Regions from separate parts of the Streptomyces sp. VNUA24 genome, predicted to be linked through region 3. Evidence: riboswitches for the same ligand, from Rfam matches in the RefSeq annotation. Region 3 holds a riboswitch; each other region holds the start of a gene.

Region 1 (5,046 bases), 1.7 Mb from region 3:
ACCACGCAGGTCGTCGCGCACGCCGACCCCGACGCCGTCCGCAAGGCGCTCGGCACGGCCGCCGCGGGGACCGCCCTGGCCGTGTCCGACACGGTCTTCTCCGTGGACGGCGACGCCGCCCCGCTGGCCGGACTCGCCGCGGCCTGCCGGGAGTACGGCGCCGGGCTCGTCGTGGACGACGCGCACGGCCTCGGTGTCCTGGGCGACGGGGGCCGGGGCGCACCGCACGCGGCGGGCCTCGCGGGCGCCCCCGACGTCGTCGTCACCCTCACGCTCTCCAAGTCGCTCGGCAGCCAGGGCGGAGCGGTCCTCGGCCCGGCGGCCGTCATCGACCACCTGGTCAACGCGGCCCGTACCTTCATCTTCGACACGGGTCTCGCCCCGGCCGCGACCGGCGCTGCGCTCGCCGCGCTGCGCCTGCTGCGCCGTGAGCCCGAGCGGGCGGCGCGCGCCCGTGAGGTGGCGAGGGAGCTGCACACACGGCTGACGGCGTCGGGCCATGAAGCGGTGCGGCCCGACGCCGCCGTGGTGTCCGTGCGTGCGCCGTCGCCGGATCAGGCGCTGGGGTGGGCGGCGGACTGCCGGGCGGCGGGTCTCGCCGTCGGCTGTTTCCGCCCGCCGTCCGTGCCCGACGGCGTCTCGCGGCTGCGGCTGACCGCCCGTGCGGATCTCACGCCGGAGCAGATCGACCGGGCCGTGCGGATCATCGACGACACGCGACCGTGAGTCGGCGTCCCGGCCGGGCGTCGCCGCGAACGGAATCCCGAACGCCGTCGGTGTCGGTCACCGCAGCGCGGTGATGAATCCCTCCCAGGTGTCGGGGTCGAACAGCAGGGCGGGCCCCGCCGTGTTCTTCGAGTCGCGTACGGCCACCAGCCCGGCCCAGCGGCCGGACCCCGGACGGGCCGTCTCGACACAGTTGTTCATCCCGGTGCTGCGGCTGCTGCGCAGCCATCGCACCTCGTGCAGGTCGGTACTTGCGGGGACGTTCCGAGGCAGTGCGGACATGGTGCCTCCTTACGCGCCGGCGGCTAGCCCGGCGATGTAATCCAACGAGTCCTCGGGCGAAAGGGCGTGGATCTGAAGGGCGTTGAAGGCCTCGACATACGCCTTGAGGTCTTCTTTCCGTTCGAGGTAGAGGCTACTCGTCAAGTGGTCGAGAACAACCACATCCAGATCAGATGTGCTCGGGAATGAGAAAATTACGAAAGGGCCCGTGACGCCGACATGTGCCCCGGCAGTGAACGGGAGCACCTGCAGTCTCACTTGGGGCAGCCGCGCCGCCTCGACCAGACGCACCAGCTGCCGGGCCATGACCTCGCGGCCCCCCACCTCGCGCCGGAGAACGCTCTCGTCGAGCACGGCGCTCAGCCTCATCGGCGGGTTTCCGCACAGCACCTTCTGCCGTGCGAGCCGCACCTCCACGAGCGCGTCGAGTTTGTCGTCCTCCAGCCCCTCCACCGCGGCCCGCGTCACCGCCCGCGCGTACTCGGGGATCTGCAGCAGGCCGGGCACCACCGAGGTCTCCAGCGTGCGCATGCCCCCGGCCTGCGACTCCAGGCTGATGAAGTCCCGGTACGCCGGAGGAAGTACGCCCCGGTACGCGTGCCACCAGTTGTGCCGTCCGCCGCCGTCCTCGGAGCCGGCGAGGGCCAGCAGCAGTTCCCGTAACTCGGTGTCGTCGATCCCGTACGCGTCCAGGAGCTTGCGGACGTCCGCGGGCCTCACCCCGCTGGAGCCCGTCTCGATCCGGCTCACCTTGGACTGGTGCCAGCCCACCCGACGGGCCGCCTCGATGCTCGTGAGCGCGGAACGGGTGCGCAGGACACGCAACTCGGCACCGAGCTTGCGGCGGCGCACCGCCGGACCGTACTGCATGGGATTCTCCTTCCGCCCGGCGAGCGACGTCGGGGTGACGACAGAGGATGGACCAAAGGCCCACCCAAATACGTTCGGCCGTCGGATAGTTCACCGCTTCGAGCGACAGATATATGCACATCTTGGTGGATCGCCGCCCGTCACGGCCCAGGTAGTGGCAGTCTGGCGCGAAGCACCAGTCCGGGACCGCAGTCGAACCATCCGCTCCCTGTCGGACACCGGTCCCGTGGGAAAGGGACGCCTCGCCATGGCAGATCACCTGGAAGCATCCGTCACTCTGCCGAGCGATCCCGCCTCGGTCTCCGCAGCCCGGAACTACGTCGCCGGTGTGCTCGCCGAATGGGGCCTGCCGGGTGACTCGGGCACCGCGGACACCGTGCGCCTGATCGTGTCCGAACTCGCCACCAACGCCGTCCAGCACACGTCGGGCCTGTCTCCCACCTTCACCGTGGACATCGCGCTCGACCGGGACGAACAGCTGCGCATCGGCGTCACCGACAGCCATCCGCGCTTCCCCAGACGCCTGCCGGCCGCCGTCCAGCAGGACAACGGCCGGGGCATGGTCATCATCCGGTGGCTGACCGCCGAGTGCGGCGGCAGGCTGAGCGTCAGACCCACGCGGGAGGGCGGCAAGACGGTGGCGATCGAACTTCCGTGGACGGTTCCCGTCCAGCCGGTCACCGCGGGTGGTCGGCCGGAGACCTGACCGGGTGGTTCTCCCGTCCGACCGGTGACGACGGCGGCGGCGTGGCGCCACGGCCGGAGGCGCGTCCCACCACCTTCGGGAGCAGGCCCCACAGGAGGAGGCACGCCAGGAGGGTGCCCGATCCGGCGACGATCCCGGCCGTCCGGCCGAGTGTCACGTCCACGACGAGCAGGACGGAACCGGTGAAGGCCGGCATCAGCACGATCATCCCCGCGGTGGCCAGCCGGGACGAGACCCGGACGATGGCGGGCTTGGCGTTCTGCTGGAAGAGCGAGCGGTGCAGGGCGGCCGGGGCGGTGAAGAGCGTCGCCGCGAGAACCGCGAGCAACAGGGTGGTGACGTAGGTGACACGCTGGAACGTGTCCAGATCCGGAAAGCGTGGCGTGAAGGCCAGCGTCAGCAGGAACGCGAAGAGGATCTGCACTCCGGTCTGGGTGACCCGCAGTTCCTGAAGCAACTCCGAGAAGTTGCGGTCGGCGCGTTCGAGGGGTGTCTCGTTACGCGCGGTGCTGGTGGGTACGTCGGCCATGACCGGACGGGTAACCATATGAGGACGACATACGCCGACGGGGGCGGCGGACAGCTCCACCGCCCCCGTCGGTGGGTCAGCGGACCCGGCCGTACCAGACGCTCTTCGTCCAGATCTTCTGCAGCCGGACGACGTCACCCGTCTTCGGCGAGTGCCAGAGCTTTCCCTTCCCCGCGTAGATACCGACGTGATAGACGTTCGAGCCCGAGTGGAAGAAGACGAGGTCTCCGAGCTTGCGGCTGCTCGCGGAGATGTGCTTCGTCTTGTTGTACTGCTGCTGGGCAGTACGGGGCAGCTTCTTGCCCGCCTTCTTGAACGAGTAGAGCGTCAGCCCCGAGCAGTCGAACCTGCCCGGACCCACGGCGCCGTACTTGTAAGGGGAGCCCTTCTTGGAAGCCGCGACCTTGAGTGCCTTCGACGCCACCGTGGCGGCCTCGGCGCCGGATGCGGCGCCCGGGACCACGATGCTGCCGCCCACGGCGGCGATGGTCAGAGCCGAGGCCGTACCGGCCCGGGTCAACAGCGACGGGACACGATTCAGCGCAGACATGCGCAACCCTTCGTCAGCCGCCTGTGAAGGATGACCTGTCGGATTCGGGCTGGCGAAGTTGCCCGGCCGCTGACGCGGCTTCACCCCAAGGGCTGCTCGGCCCGGTCATGGCGTGACCGTTCCGGCGACCCGTCGTGCTTGGGTCCTCCACTCCTGCCGATGCAATCCTGTCGACCGGTCATCCGGGCGGCGGCAGGACTCGGCGTCCACCCGGATCGCCCCGCCGCTGCGGCGGGGGCTTGTCGTCAGGAAGGGATCTTGGCGTACTCAAGTGCGAAAATCCCAACGGAAACGGGGATTTGTGGTCTTACTCACCACTCACCCGTTCGGGTGGACAGGGCGATTTCCCTCGTTGTGTCCCACTGGTCGAGGAGGTCCGCACCAGCGCCGGAATGCTGTACTCCGCCCATGTACCAGGCATCTTGCGCAACTTCACAGGTCCTCACGACGTATGGGCCGATGGGTCGATCGCGGTAGGCCGACCGGAGGGCGCCGAGCCGGAACCGGACGCCCCGTCAGTAGTACGGAGCGCGATACGCGATCGGTTCAGGCCGGAGTGCGGAGCCGATGAGCGATCGGTTCAGGCCGGCGAGTCCTCCGCCTCCGGCGGCAGCGCCACCCGTCCGGCGCGGCGCTCCCCGTCCAGGACGCGCAGCGCCCGCGCGAGTGTCGGCGCGTGCACCTCGTTCTCCCCGCGCTTGTGCATCAGTTCGAGCGCGTCGCGCAGGGCGGTCGCCTTCGAGACCAGCGCCTGCGCCGCCCGCAACCCGCGATAGGTGTCGCCCGGACGCGCCGGATTGATCCGGCCGATCAGGTCCAGTACGTCCAGGTAACGGTCGATCAGCTCGGCCTCGGCACGCGTGAGTGCGGGCAGCGGCGGCAGTTCCGGGGGCAGCATCCGCGCCTCACCTCGCGCCGGGGAACGGGGGCGAGGGGGGTGCGGGACGGGTCTTGCGGCTCCGGATCACCCGGTCGGCCAGGCCGTACGCCCCCGCCGCCTCGGCGTCGAGGAACGTGTCCCGCTCGATGTCGGCACCGATCCGCTCCGGACTCCGCCCCGTGTGCCGGACGAGCATCTCCTCCATGGCCCGGCGGTGGCGCGCCAACTCCTCGGCCTGGATCACCAGATCACCGGCCTGCCCCTCGGCCGGCTCGGCCAGGGCCGGCGGGTGGAGCAGCAGGCGCGCCCCCGGCAGCAGCGTCCGGTACCCCGCGCCGGTGCGCTCGGTGAACTCGGGCAGCACAGGGCGGGCGGACGGCGGACGCTCGGGCATGGATGTGCCTCCTCTGATCGACTTCCGTAAAAAATGTACAGGGCGTACGTAGCGAGGAGGAGGAGGGGGCCGCTATCGGCCGAGAGCGAAAGACCCCGCCGACGGTGCG
Region 2 (5,046 bases), 4.1 Mb from region 3:
CGCCGGGCGAGACGGGTGAACTTGCGCGGGTTGCCGATGGACTCCAGGTACATGAGGACGACATCGGTGTCCGGGTCCTCGTACCAGTACTGCAGGACGTCGTTGCCGGAGACGTCCGCGCGGTTGCCGGACGACACGAACGTGGAGACGCCCGTGACACCGGTGACCCCTCCCCCGCGCCGGTGCAGCCGGGACAGCAGCGCGATGCCGATGGCGCCGGACTGGGCGAAGAGGCCGATGCGCCCGGAGCGCGGCGCCTCGGGGGCGAGCGAGGCGTTGAGCCGCACGTCCGGGGCGGTGTTGATGATCCCGAAGGCGTTGGGGCCGATGATGCGCATGCCGTAGGTGCGTGCCTGGCGCACCAGTTCGCGCTGGCGCTCGCGCCCGTCGGGGCCGCTCTCGGCGTACCCGGCGGAGATGACGACGAGCCCCTGCACGCCGTGTTCCCCGCACTCGGCGACGACCTCGGGGACGTGTGCGGCGGGGACGGCGACGACCGCGAGGTCGACGGGCTCGCCGATGTCGGTGACGGACCGGTGGGCGGGCACCCCGTCGATGTCCTTCTCGTCCTCGCCGAGGGCCCTGTTCACCGCGAACAGCCGCCCGGTGAAGCCCGCGGCCCGGAGGTTGGCGAGGACGCCGCGGCCCACTCCCCCCGGTGTGCGCCCGGCGCCGACGACGGCGACCGAGCCGGGGGCGAGCAGACGCTGCACGGACCGGGCCTCGGCGCGCTGCTCCCGGGCGCGCTGCACGGCGAGGGAGCGGTCGGTGGGCTCCAGGCCGAACTCCAGGCGGACGACGCCGTCCTCGAAACTGCGCCTCTGCTGGTACCCGGCGTCGGTGAACACCTTGATCATCTTGCTGTTGGCGGGAAGCACCTCGGCGGCGAAGCGTCTGATGCCGCGTTCGCGGGCGACGGCGGCGATGTGTTCGAGGAGGGCGGAGGCGACGCCGCGGCCCTGGTGGGCGTCCTGGACGAGGAAGGCGACCTCCGCCTCGTCGGCGGGGGCGGACGCGGGCATCCCGTCGGGGCCGATGCGGTCGTAGCGTACGGTGGCGATGAACTCGCCGCCGACCGTGGCGGCGAGCCCCACCCGGTCCACGAAGTCGTGGTGAGTGAAGCGGTGGACGTCCTTGGCGGACAGGCGAGGGTACGGCGCGAAGAAGCGGTAGTACTTCGACTCGTCCGAGACCTGCTCGTAGAAGCTGACCAGACGCTCGGCGTCATCGACGGTGATGGGCCTGATGCGTGCGGTGCCGCCGTCGCGCAGCACCACGTCGGCCTCCCAGTGGGCGGGGTACTCGTGCCGGTCCGACGAGGTCTGCATGGGCCCCAGAGTACGGCTCGCGTCCGGCTGTGGCGCGGGGCAGTCTGGGGAAGCACAACAGAAGCGCGAGAGCCGGTTCGTGGCCAGGCCGTGGGCCCGTTCCACTCCGTCGCGCCATATGGGAAACTGGTCTAGACAACCCGGTCCAGACCACTCTGCACCACCCGAGACACCTGAAGGGCAGCATCACATGGCTGAGCGCCGCGTCAACGTCGGCTGGGCCGAGGGCCTCCACGCCCGACCCGCATCCATCTTCGTCCGGGCCACCACGGCCTCCGGTATCCCCGTGACGATCGCCAAGGCCGACGGGAACCCCGTCAACGCGGCCTCCATGCTGGCGGTCCTGGGCCTCGGCGCCCAGGGCGGCGAGGAGATCGTGCTCGCCTCCGAGGCCGAGGGCGCGGACGCCGCGCTCGACCGTCTGGCCAAGCTCGTGGCCGAGGGACTGGAAGAACTCCCCGAGACGGTCTGAACCACCGGGCGACCGGCCGGCCCGAACGGAAAAAGGCCCTGAAAGGCCGGCCGTACACATGTGGAGGGCTCGTCCGATTTATCGGGCGGGCCCTTCGCCTTTTCGTTCCTTTTCCGTTCTGCGGGCAGCAGAAATAATGCCCCACGGAATTCTTGCCTCTTTGTATACGGCTTCCGTGTTAATGCCGCAGGCTCGGCGTGTTTACGGGGTGTTGCGAAGTCCTCACACGGTCCGGGCGGTCGGGCCCGCCGGCCCCGCCCGGAAATCGGAACCGGTGCGCGGCGGTGGCACGCTCGGTGTGCAGGGACGTGATCGTGCGGGCCCGGTCGCTGTCCCCGCGCGCGACGGCGTCCACGATCCCGCCGTGCTCCGCCCAGGACTCCACCGGGTCGGCGGGCGCCTCGACCGCGTACATCCACGCGATCTTGTGCCGCAGCTGGGCGAGTGTCGAGGTCAGGGCAGGGCTGCCGGACGCCTGTGCGAGCGTCTCGTGGAACCAGCCGCCCAGGGAGCGCAGATCCTCGCTGGTGCCCCTCCTGGCCCGCTCCTGGCCCAGCCTGACGAGGCCGCGCAACACCTTGAGGTGCGCCTCCGTGCGGCGCTGGGCGGCCCTGGCGGCACCCAGCGGCTCCAGCAGCATGCGCATCTCCAGCAGGTCGGCAGCCTCCTGCTCGGTCGGCTCGGCGACGCACGCGCCCGCGTGGCGCCGGGTCACCACGAAGCCCTCGGCCTCCAGCGTGCGCAGCGCCTCACGGACGGGGACCCGGCTGACGCCGTACCGGCGGGCGAGCAGTTCCTCGGTGAGGCGGCTGCCGCGCTCGTAGACACCCGCGACGATGTCGTCCCGGATCGCCGTGCATACCGAATGCGCCGGAATACGCATGACCGACCTCCGCCTTAATCCCCGTGAAACGTCGATGATTGACGCGTGTTCCAGCGACTCTATTGCAGCGGGACGGAATTTCCGATGGCGGACCGGAATCCAGGGATATTTTTTGGACAGGAGGCGCGCCACAAGAGGTTCACGCAACGCGAAAGGCCCCGGCTCGTGAGCCGGGGCCTTCGAAGGCGTGGAGCGAGGTGTCAGACGTTCACACCGTGCGCGCGCAGGTAGGAGACGGGGTCCATGTCCGAGCCGTACTCGGCCGTGGTGCGGGCCTCGAAGTGCAGGTGCGGGCCGGTGACGTTGCCGGTCGCCCCGGAGAGGCCGATCTGCTGGCCGGGGGTGACCGTCTGGCCGACGGAGACGCCGATGGACGACAGGTGGCCGTACTGGGTGTACGTGCCGTCGGTCATGCGGATGACGATGTTGTTGCCGTAGGCGCCGCCCCAGCCCGCCTCCACGACGGTGCCGGAGCCGACCGCCAGGACGGCCGTGCCGGTGGCGGCGTGGAAGTCGACGCCGGTGTGGCTGCCGGAGGACCAGACGGCGCCGCCGGCCTTGTAGCCGGTGGAGATGTAGGAGCCGGTGATCGGCGAGACGTAGGTGTTGAGGCGCTCGCGCTCGGCCGCACGGGCGGCGCGGGCCTTGATCTCCTCGCGCTCCTTGGCGGCGGCACGCTCCTGCTCGGCCTTCTCGGCGGCGGCCTTGCGGGCCTCCTCCTGCGCCTTCTTCTTGACCTCGGCGACCTCGGCGGCCTGCTGCTGGGCGGCGGCCTGTGCGTCGACCTGGTCGGCGACCGTGTCACCGAGGACGATGACCTGGTTCAGGCCGGTCTGCTCGACGGCGGGCTCCTCCGCGGCGAGCGCGGGGCCGGCCAGGGTGCCGATGACGCCGGTGGTGGTGAGAGCGGCGACGCCCACGTTCCTCGTGGTCGTGCGCGACACACGGCCGGGACGGCGGTGCTTGCCAGGGGCGCGGGTGAACGCCATGAAGTGGCTGGTCCTTTCCTTCCTTCTCGCCTACCGGGTTAGCTGACGGGTTCGGAGCAGGAAGGTCTCCTACGGCTGCCCCCCGTTTCGCGTGGCTCGCGAAGGGCACCCGATTCACCCCAGGGACTTCGGTGGGTCCCCGGCTCCCCAGGCTCGCGCCTCGGGACTCGGCGATGACTGTCCGGTGCCGCGGCTGCGGCGAACATCTGACGAACAGCCGGACCGACGCTAAGTGGGCCGTCTTCGAAATAACAAACGGATCACAGGATTTGTTAACTACGCCACAGGTCAGACACACAACCTCCGCCATCAAACGGACAAAAGTGGGCCCTGGTGACTCTTCCGTCACCAGGGCCTCACTCGTGCGTGTCCTGCCGTCCGGTATCTCCCCGGTTCCCTACTCGGCGGGTACGACGGTGACTTCGCCGATTCCGAGGGCCCTGACCGGCTCCTCGATCTGCGCGGCGTCCCCGACGAGGACCGTCACGAGGCGGTCCACCGGGAAGGCGTTCACGACGGCCGCGGTGGCCTCCACCGTGCCCGTGGCGGCGAGTTGGCGGTACAGCGTCGACTGGTAGTCGTCCGGCAGGTACTGCTCGACCTGGTCGGCCAGCGTGCCCGCCACGGCCGCGGCCGTCTCGAACTTGAGGGGGGCGACCCCGACGAGGTTCTGCACGGCCACATCGCGCTCGGCGTCGGTCAGCCCCTCGGCGGCCAGGGTGCGCAGCACCGTCCACAGATCGTCCAGCGCCGGGCCGGTGTTGGGCGTGTCGACGGAGCCGCTGATGGCGAGCATCGCCGTGCCCGAGCCGTCCGGGGCGGAGCGCAGCACCTGGCCGAACGCGCGCACGCCGTAGGTGTATCCCTTCTCCTCCCGCAGGACGCGGTCCAGCCGGGAGGTGAGGGTGCCGCCGAGGCAGTAGGTGCCGAGCACCTGGGCCGGCCACACACGGTCGTGCCGGTCGGCGCCCACCCGGCCGATGAGCAACTGGGTCTGCACGGAGCCCGGGCGGTCCACGATGATCACGCGCCCGGTGTCGTCGGCGGTCACCGCCGGAACGACGCTGGGCTTGGCAGGGGAGCCGGTCCAGGCGCCCAGGGTGTCCCCCAGCAGCGTGCCGAGGTCGACCCCGGTGAGGTCGCCGACGACCACGGCGGTGGCCGTCGCGGGGCGCACGTGCCGCTCGTAGAAGGCGCGTACGGCCGCGGAGTCGATGCCCTCCACGGTCTCCTCGGTGCCCTGGCGGGGCCGCGACATGCGGGACTCGGCCGGGAACAGCTGCCGGGAGAGCTCCTTGGCGGCCCGCCGGCCCGGGTTGGCGGTCTCGTGCGGGATCTCGTCGAGCCGGTTGGCCACCAGACGCTCGATCTCGC
Region 3 (5,046 bases):
GGTCCGGGTGCCGCCGGCGGTGTCGACGACCGACTTGGACCGGCTGTTCGCCGGGTAGAACTGGGCGGTCCTGCCTGTGAAGGGATCCCAGAGGAGATGCGGTGCGGCTCCCTTGCCGCCACTGGTGAAGTACTGCACGAGCTTGTCGAACGCGACGAGATCGGCGGGCTTGGTCGCCGTGGCGTTCTTGTCCCACGTGATGTGCCAGATGACGCGTGGGTCGTACTGCGAGTCGGTGGGTGCGATGTCGCTGAGCGGGTGCCGCTCAGCGCCAGGCAGCCAGAGATCAGGCATGGCGCGTTCCTTGTTCTCCCCCGCGCCTGCTGTTCTGAGCCTACAGTCCGAGCTTGCCGGTCACGATCGCGACGATCACTCCCACCACGACCGGCGCCACGAGGGCGGTGAGAGCCAACCGTCGTACGCCGCGGGCCTCTTGGCGCTCCGTCTCGCGCTCGCGCTGCATCTGGGCGATGTCGTCCTCGACGGCTTTGATCCGTACCTCGTCAGTCCGCCGGTCGGCGTCGTACTGGATCTTCGTGACCATCTCGGCGAGCCGTGCGCTGAAGGCAGCGAAGTCGGCGCGTAGGTCGTCGCGCATCTGCTGCATGGCCCGCAGCAGTTCCCACGGCGTGGGGTCCTGTCCCGGCGGCGCGGTCACGGCACTCCCTTCGGCAGCCCCGCGCCGCTGAGGATCAGCCTACGCGTTCCTTCCCTTGTGTTTGCAGCAGTCCTACTCGGATTTCTCGGAACCCTCCTCGCTCGCTCCCGAGATCCCGCCGCCGACGAATACCACGCTCAGCGCGAGGGCGGCTACACCGACGGCTGCCACTGCCCCCATCCCCGCCCAGAGGAAATGCTTGTTCTCGCGGTCCTTCTCGCCTACCCGCCGCACGTTTTCGTCGTAGCGGTCGTGGAGGGACTCCCGCTGTACCCAGCTGAGGTCATCACGACCGAGGTCGGCTCGCAGTGCGTCCCTCTGGTCCTGCGAAGCCTTGAAGAAGTGGTTCTGACTGTTCTCGTTGGCCGCGAGAGTAGACTTGTGGGCCTCTTTGACCGCATCGATATTGTCCTTGCCCAGGTCCTTGAAGGCAGGGAACTGCTCAATGATCTTGAGCCGCACTTTAGTGGGCATCTCGGGCATCGATGCCACGAAATTGAGCACCTTGTCCTTGGACAGGTTCCGCCAGTTCGAGATACCCAACTTCCGTTTGACTACTGCTTCGTCCACGTCGCCCTTTCCCTGACTTCGCCCATCGTCCTGTGAGGCATCCCGGATAGTAGCGGTTCCCACCGACAGGCCGGGGATCGTGTCGGTTGAGCTGCGGGATCACTTGGAACCTGTTACCGCAGCGCCAGCGGCGCTTCCGCAAATCCAGGTCGCCAGCCGTTGTAGGACCGGGATGTGTCTTGTACTTGCTGCACGTGAGGATCGGACGGAAGCATCTGCCGCGCGGCCCCGGTTCAGGCTCGGGCATGACATGGCGGCGCCGACAGCGCATGCCGTGGACCCCGTGACGCTGCCTCAACTCGAACTAGACGACATCCCTCAGATGGCGTAGGCGCAGCCCTACTTCCTGACCCGCACTCGCGCCCCGACAGCCGCCTGACCTGGGAAGTTCGCATACGTCCACCCGAACGGGTGAGTGGTGCGAAAGAACACAAACCCCTGGCCCTCCTGGGACTTTCGACCACGGATAGGCCAAGATCCCTCTAACGACAAGCCCTCGCCACCACGGTGAGGCGATCCGGGCGGACGCCGAATCCTGCCGCCGCCCGGATGACCGGTCGACAGATATATGCATCGGCAGGAGTGGAGGACCCAGCGTGACGGGTCGCCGGGACGGTCACACCATGACCGGACCGAGCAGCCCTTGGGATGAAGCCGCGTGTATGCGGCCGGGCAACTTCGCCAGCCCGAATCCGACAGGTCATCCTCCACAGGCGGCTGACGCGAAGGTACAGCCGTCATGTCAACGACGCAGAACAACCCCCAGCCCTCCGGAACCAGCTCCAACGGAGACGGGGGTGATGGGTCCAAGATCCGCAAGTTTGAAGCCGCAGTCATTGTCCTTGTGGGAATCATCGGTGGTTTCTCCGCAGCGACAGGACGACGGATCATGGACCACGTCTCGAATTTCGAGGCGATTTACACAGGCTGCCTAGCAGCAGCCGGATTGTGCGGCTTCATCATCCTGATGTTGAGGTTCATCCGGGGGCAATCTTGACCCGTTAGCACAGCAGGAGGGGCCTTGGCATCTGGCCAAGGCCCTCTTCCTGCACCCCTCTTGACATGAGGTCATAGCACCGAATTCACGCGGCTATGGCCGATTCAAGATATCGTGGGCGCCACTTGAGATCGGGACAGCTCCGAGTTGCCATGATCGAGCCAGTCAGGTGATCGCCTGGCCGATGTAGTCGTCGGCCGAGCCGCAGTCCTCTACCAACAGATAGGCGACGTTGCTGCTGCTGGCGGCGAGCGTCCATGTCTGTGCGACTCCTCCTTGAGCCCCGGTCCAGCACAGTGCGGCCGTGACGTCGCTGCCTGTCGTGTTGGTCAGGATGGTCTGGACGGAAACGGCTGCGTTCGCTGTGGAGGCTTGCAGATTGTTGACCCGTATCTGGTCCTTGTAAATCGTTCCGGACACGCTGTTCTTGCGGATTCGGTATAGCGCGTAGCTGTCACTGGCCGCACTATGCAGTGCCCAGAGGGAGACGCGGTAGGCGCGGCCGGCCTTGAACGTGATGCTGCCGGTGGCGATGAGGGGCGTCTCCGCGCTGGAGAAGGTGACGTTCGCGGTCAGTGTCTTCTGCGCGACAAATCCGCGCCCCTGGGATTTGCCGTAGACGCTGAGGTCTCGGTCGATCGCGAATCCGCTGGATGTGAGCTTGGCAGTGGCCTGGGCGGATGCGGACGGCGCATCGCGGACGTGCAGTTCGATGGATGATCCGGCGTCCGATGTATCGGCGCCGTAGCCGCTGATGTAGGCAACTCCGTTCCCGCTCAGATCGTTTGCGTAGAGGTTGAAGACTCCTCCCGAATAGCCCGGCACGTGGCTTTGCAGGAACACCCCTGTTTCCTGGATCGAACCAGTCACCTTGGGGGCGCTGAGCGAAACGCTCGGAACTTCGTAGGTGGCGGAGGAATCCGAGGCGTACGCGATGGCGGTATTGAGTTCTGCCGGTGCTGACTCATCGGCGCTGCCGGAATAGAACTCAATCGATCCGGTCTCCGGATTGGTGTTTCCGGGGCTGATGACAACTCGCTGCCCGTTCGCGGCAGTTTGGAGGGTGCTGCCGGTGAGGACGGCTCCGTTGATCGTCCTGCCGTTGATGGCATCGGCGTCGAGCTTGTCCGCCGTGATGGCCCCGGCCTTGATGTGGGTTGCTTCGATCGCGCCCGCCGAGATCTTCGTTGCCGTCACGGCGTTGGCCGCGATCTTGTCCGCCGTGACGGAGAGCGCGTTCAGCTTGTCCGTGGTGATGGACAACGCCGCGACCTTCTCAGCCGTGACAGCCAGGGCCGCGATCTTCTCGGCGGTCACCGCTCCCGCGAGGATCTTGGGCGCGGTGACGGCGCCGTCGGCGATCTGTACACCCGGGACCACCGGTCGGACGACTGCGTTGTCCCACAGCACGGCCCCGGCGGTCGACTGGTATGTCTCGACCCAGACCGTGGCCGCGGTGGTGTTGGCCGGCGCAGTGACCGTAGCGGCAAGGCGCTGCCACGAGCCGCGGGCCGGGACGTCCACCTGGGCGACGCCGAAGCCGACGGTAGCGCCCGCGCCGTCCTGCCACCGGGCGTAGAACTTGAGCGCACCTCCCGCCCAGTCGGTGGACGCGTTGGCGTCGATGGCGAGGTAGAGCTGCTCTCCGCTCAGGATCGGCATCGACGTGAGATTCAGGGACCGTGTCGTGGCGGCCGTCGCCGTGGCGTCGACGCGGAGTGCCTTCGCAGAGCCGTTGCCGCCGGAGACGACGGACCATACGTTCGTGGCGATCGCCGCGGTGTAGGCGCCCTCGAACGAAGGGTCGCCGAGCACGTTGGTGCCGCCCGCGACAACCAGCTTGTCCGTGGAGATCGAGGCCGCCGCGATCTCGGTCGCCGTGACCGAATTCGCGGCGATCTCACGGCCCGTGATCGCATCGGCCGCTACCTTCCCGGCGATCACCGAGTCGGCTGCGAGCGCGGCGGCGGTCACCGAACCGCTCACGAGGTTGGTCGCGTCGACGATCCCGGTCTTCAGCGCCTCGATGGCAACGGCGTCGACCTGCATGACGGCCGGGGAGCCGGAGACGCCCATCGAGGCGTAGTTGAGCCACAAGTAGGGGGTGATGAAGCGGACGGCGTCGTGCACGGTGCCGGGCGAGCGCGGGTCGTTGTTAGGACCGGCGGAGCCTGCGGATGCGCGGTCCTTGAGGTAGCCGACGACTGTGACCCAGCCGTCCGTGGTCGGCAGCGATCGGTACGACGCCGCGACGTAGTAGTGGCTGTTCGGGGCGTTCGCCCCGGCGCGGTTGACCAGGGTGGTCTGGTCTGCGCCCACGCCGAGTACGCCGACGTAGAACGCGTCCGCGCCAACGGCGAGTTGGGCTGTAGCCCTGATCCGGGCACTGATCCGGTATAGGACACCGGGCTCGTAGGGGACGAGGGTCGTGCCACGGAGGCGGACGAAGCCGCGGGCCTCGCCGACGTTCCGGCCGGTGGGAGCGTCCGGTACGCCGGTGAGGTGCGCCCACGTGGCGCCGCTTCCCTGGTCGGTGGTCTGCCAGGCGGCGGCCTCGCCCATGGTGTCGACGAGGCGCTGGCTGGTGGCGTCCGCGAGCGCGCCACCGAGCGAGCTGAGGGTGATCGCGCCGCTCGCGACCTTGCCCAGCGTCACAGAGTTGGCGGCGAGCTTCTCTGCAAGCACCGCGCCGTCCGCGAGCGCGGTGGAGTTGACGGCCCCGAGGGCGAGCGCCGCCTCGGTGACCGCGTTACGGGCGAGTTTGGTTTCGTCGATGATCGCGTTGACGAGGTCGTCGGGGACGGCCTTGCGGGCCTGGCCC

The links. Region 3 has a riboswitch for cyclic di-AMP ahead of PYR72_RS32555 (hypothetical protein). Riboswitches for the same ligand answer to the same signal wherever they lie in the genome.
Positions count from the first base shown of each region.
Region 1: another riboswitch for cyclic di-AMP. It lies ahead of PYR72_RS40230 (C40 family peptidase); the one in region 3 lies ahead of PYR72_RS32555 (hypothetical protein).
Region 2: another riboswitch for cyclic di-AMP. It lies ahead of PYR72_RS14420 (M23 family metallopeptidase); the one in region 3 lies ahead of PYR72_RS32555 (hypothetical protein).

Region 1 is NZ_CP119143.1:9,330,767-9,335,812, forward strand. It holds gene PYR72_RS40205 (8-amino-7-oxononanoate synthase) at 1-726, shown strand, start outside; gene PYR72_RS40210 (DUF397 domain-containing protein) at 784-1,008, opposite strand; gene PYR72_RS40215 (helix-turn-helix transcriptional regulator) at 1,018-1,878, opposite strand; gene PYR72_RS40220 (ATP-binding protein) at 2,126-2,584, shown strand; gene PYR72_RS40225 (DUF6328 family protein) at 2,556-3,113, opposite strand; gene PYR72_RS40230 (C40 family peptidase) at 3,190-3,663, opposite strand; cyclic di-AMP (ydaO/yuaA leader) riboswitch at 3,667-3,878, opposite strand; gene PYR72_RS40235 (hypothetical protein) at 4,244-4,561, opposite strand; partial or broken gene PYR72_RS40240 (ATP-dependent Clp protease proteolytic subunit) at 4,569-4,868, opposite strand.
Region 2 is NZ_CP119143.1:3,458,340-3,463,385, forward strand. It holds gene PYR72_RS14405 (GNAT family N-acetyltransferase) at 1-1,328, opposite strand, end outside; gene PYR72_RS14410 (HPr family phosphocarrier protein) at 1,519-1,800, shown strand; gene PYR72_RS14415 (GntR family transcriptional regulator) at 1,979-2,683, opposite strand; gene PYR72_RS14420 (M23 family metallopeptidase) at 2,884-3,672, opposite strand; cyclic di-AMP (ydaO/yuaA leader) riboswitch at 3,686-3,855, opposite strand; gene PYR72_RS14425 (pitrilysin family protein) at 4,070-5,046, opposite strand, start outside.
Region 3 is NZ_CP119143.1:7,600,730-7,605,775, reverse strand. It holds gene PYR72_RS32575 (peptidoglycan-binding protein) at 1-294, opposite strand, end outside; gene PYR72_RS32570 (hypothetical protein) at 335-658, opposite strand; gene PYR72_RS32565 (hypothetical protein) at 731-1,228, opposite strand; partial or broken gene PYR72_RS32560 (IS5/IS1182 family transposase) at 1,275-1,488, shown strand; cyclic di-AMP (ydaO/yuaA leader) riboswitch at 1,745-1,960, shown strand; gene PYR72_RS32555 (hypothetical protein) at 1,968-2,225, shown strand; gene PYR72_RS32550 (hypothetical protein) at 2,391-5,046, opposite strand, start outside.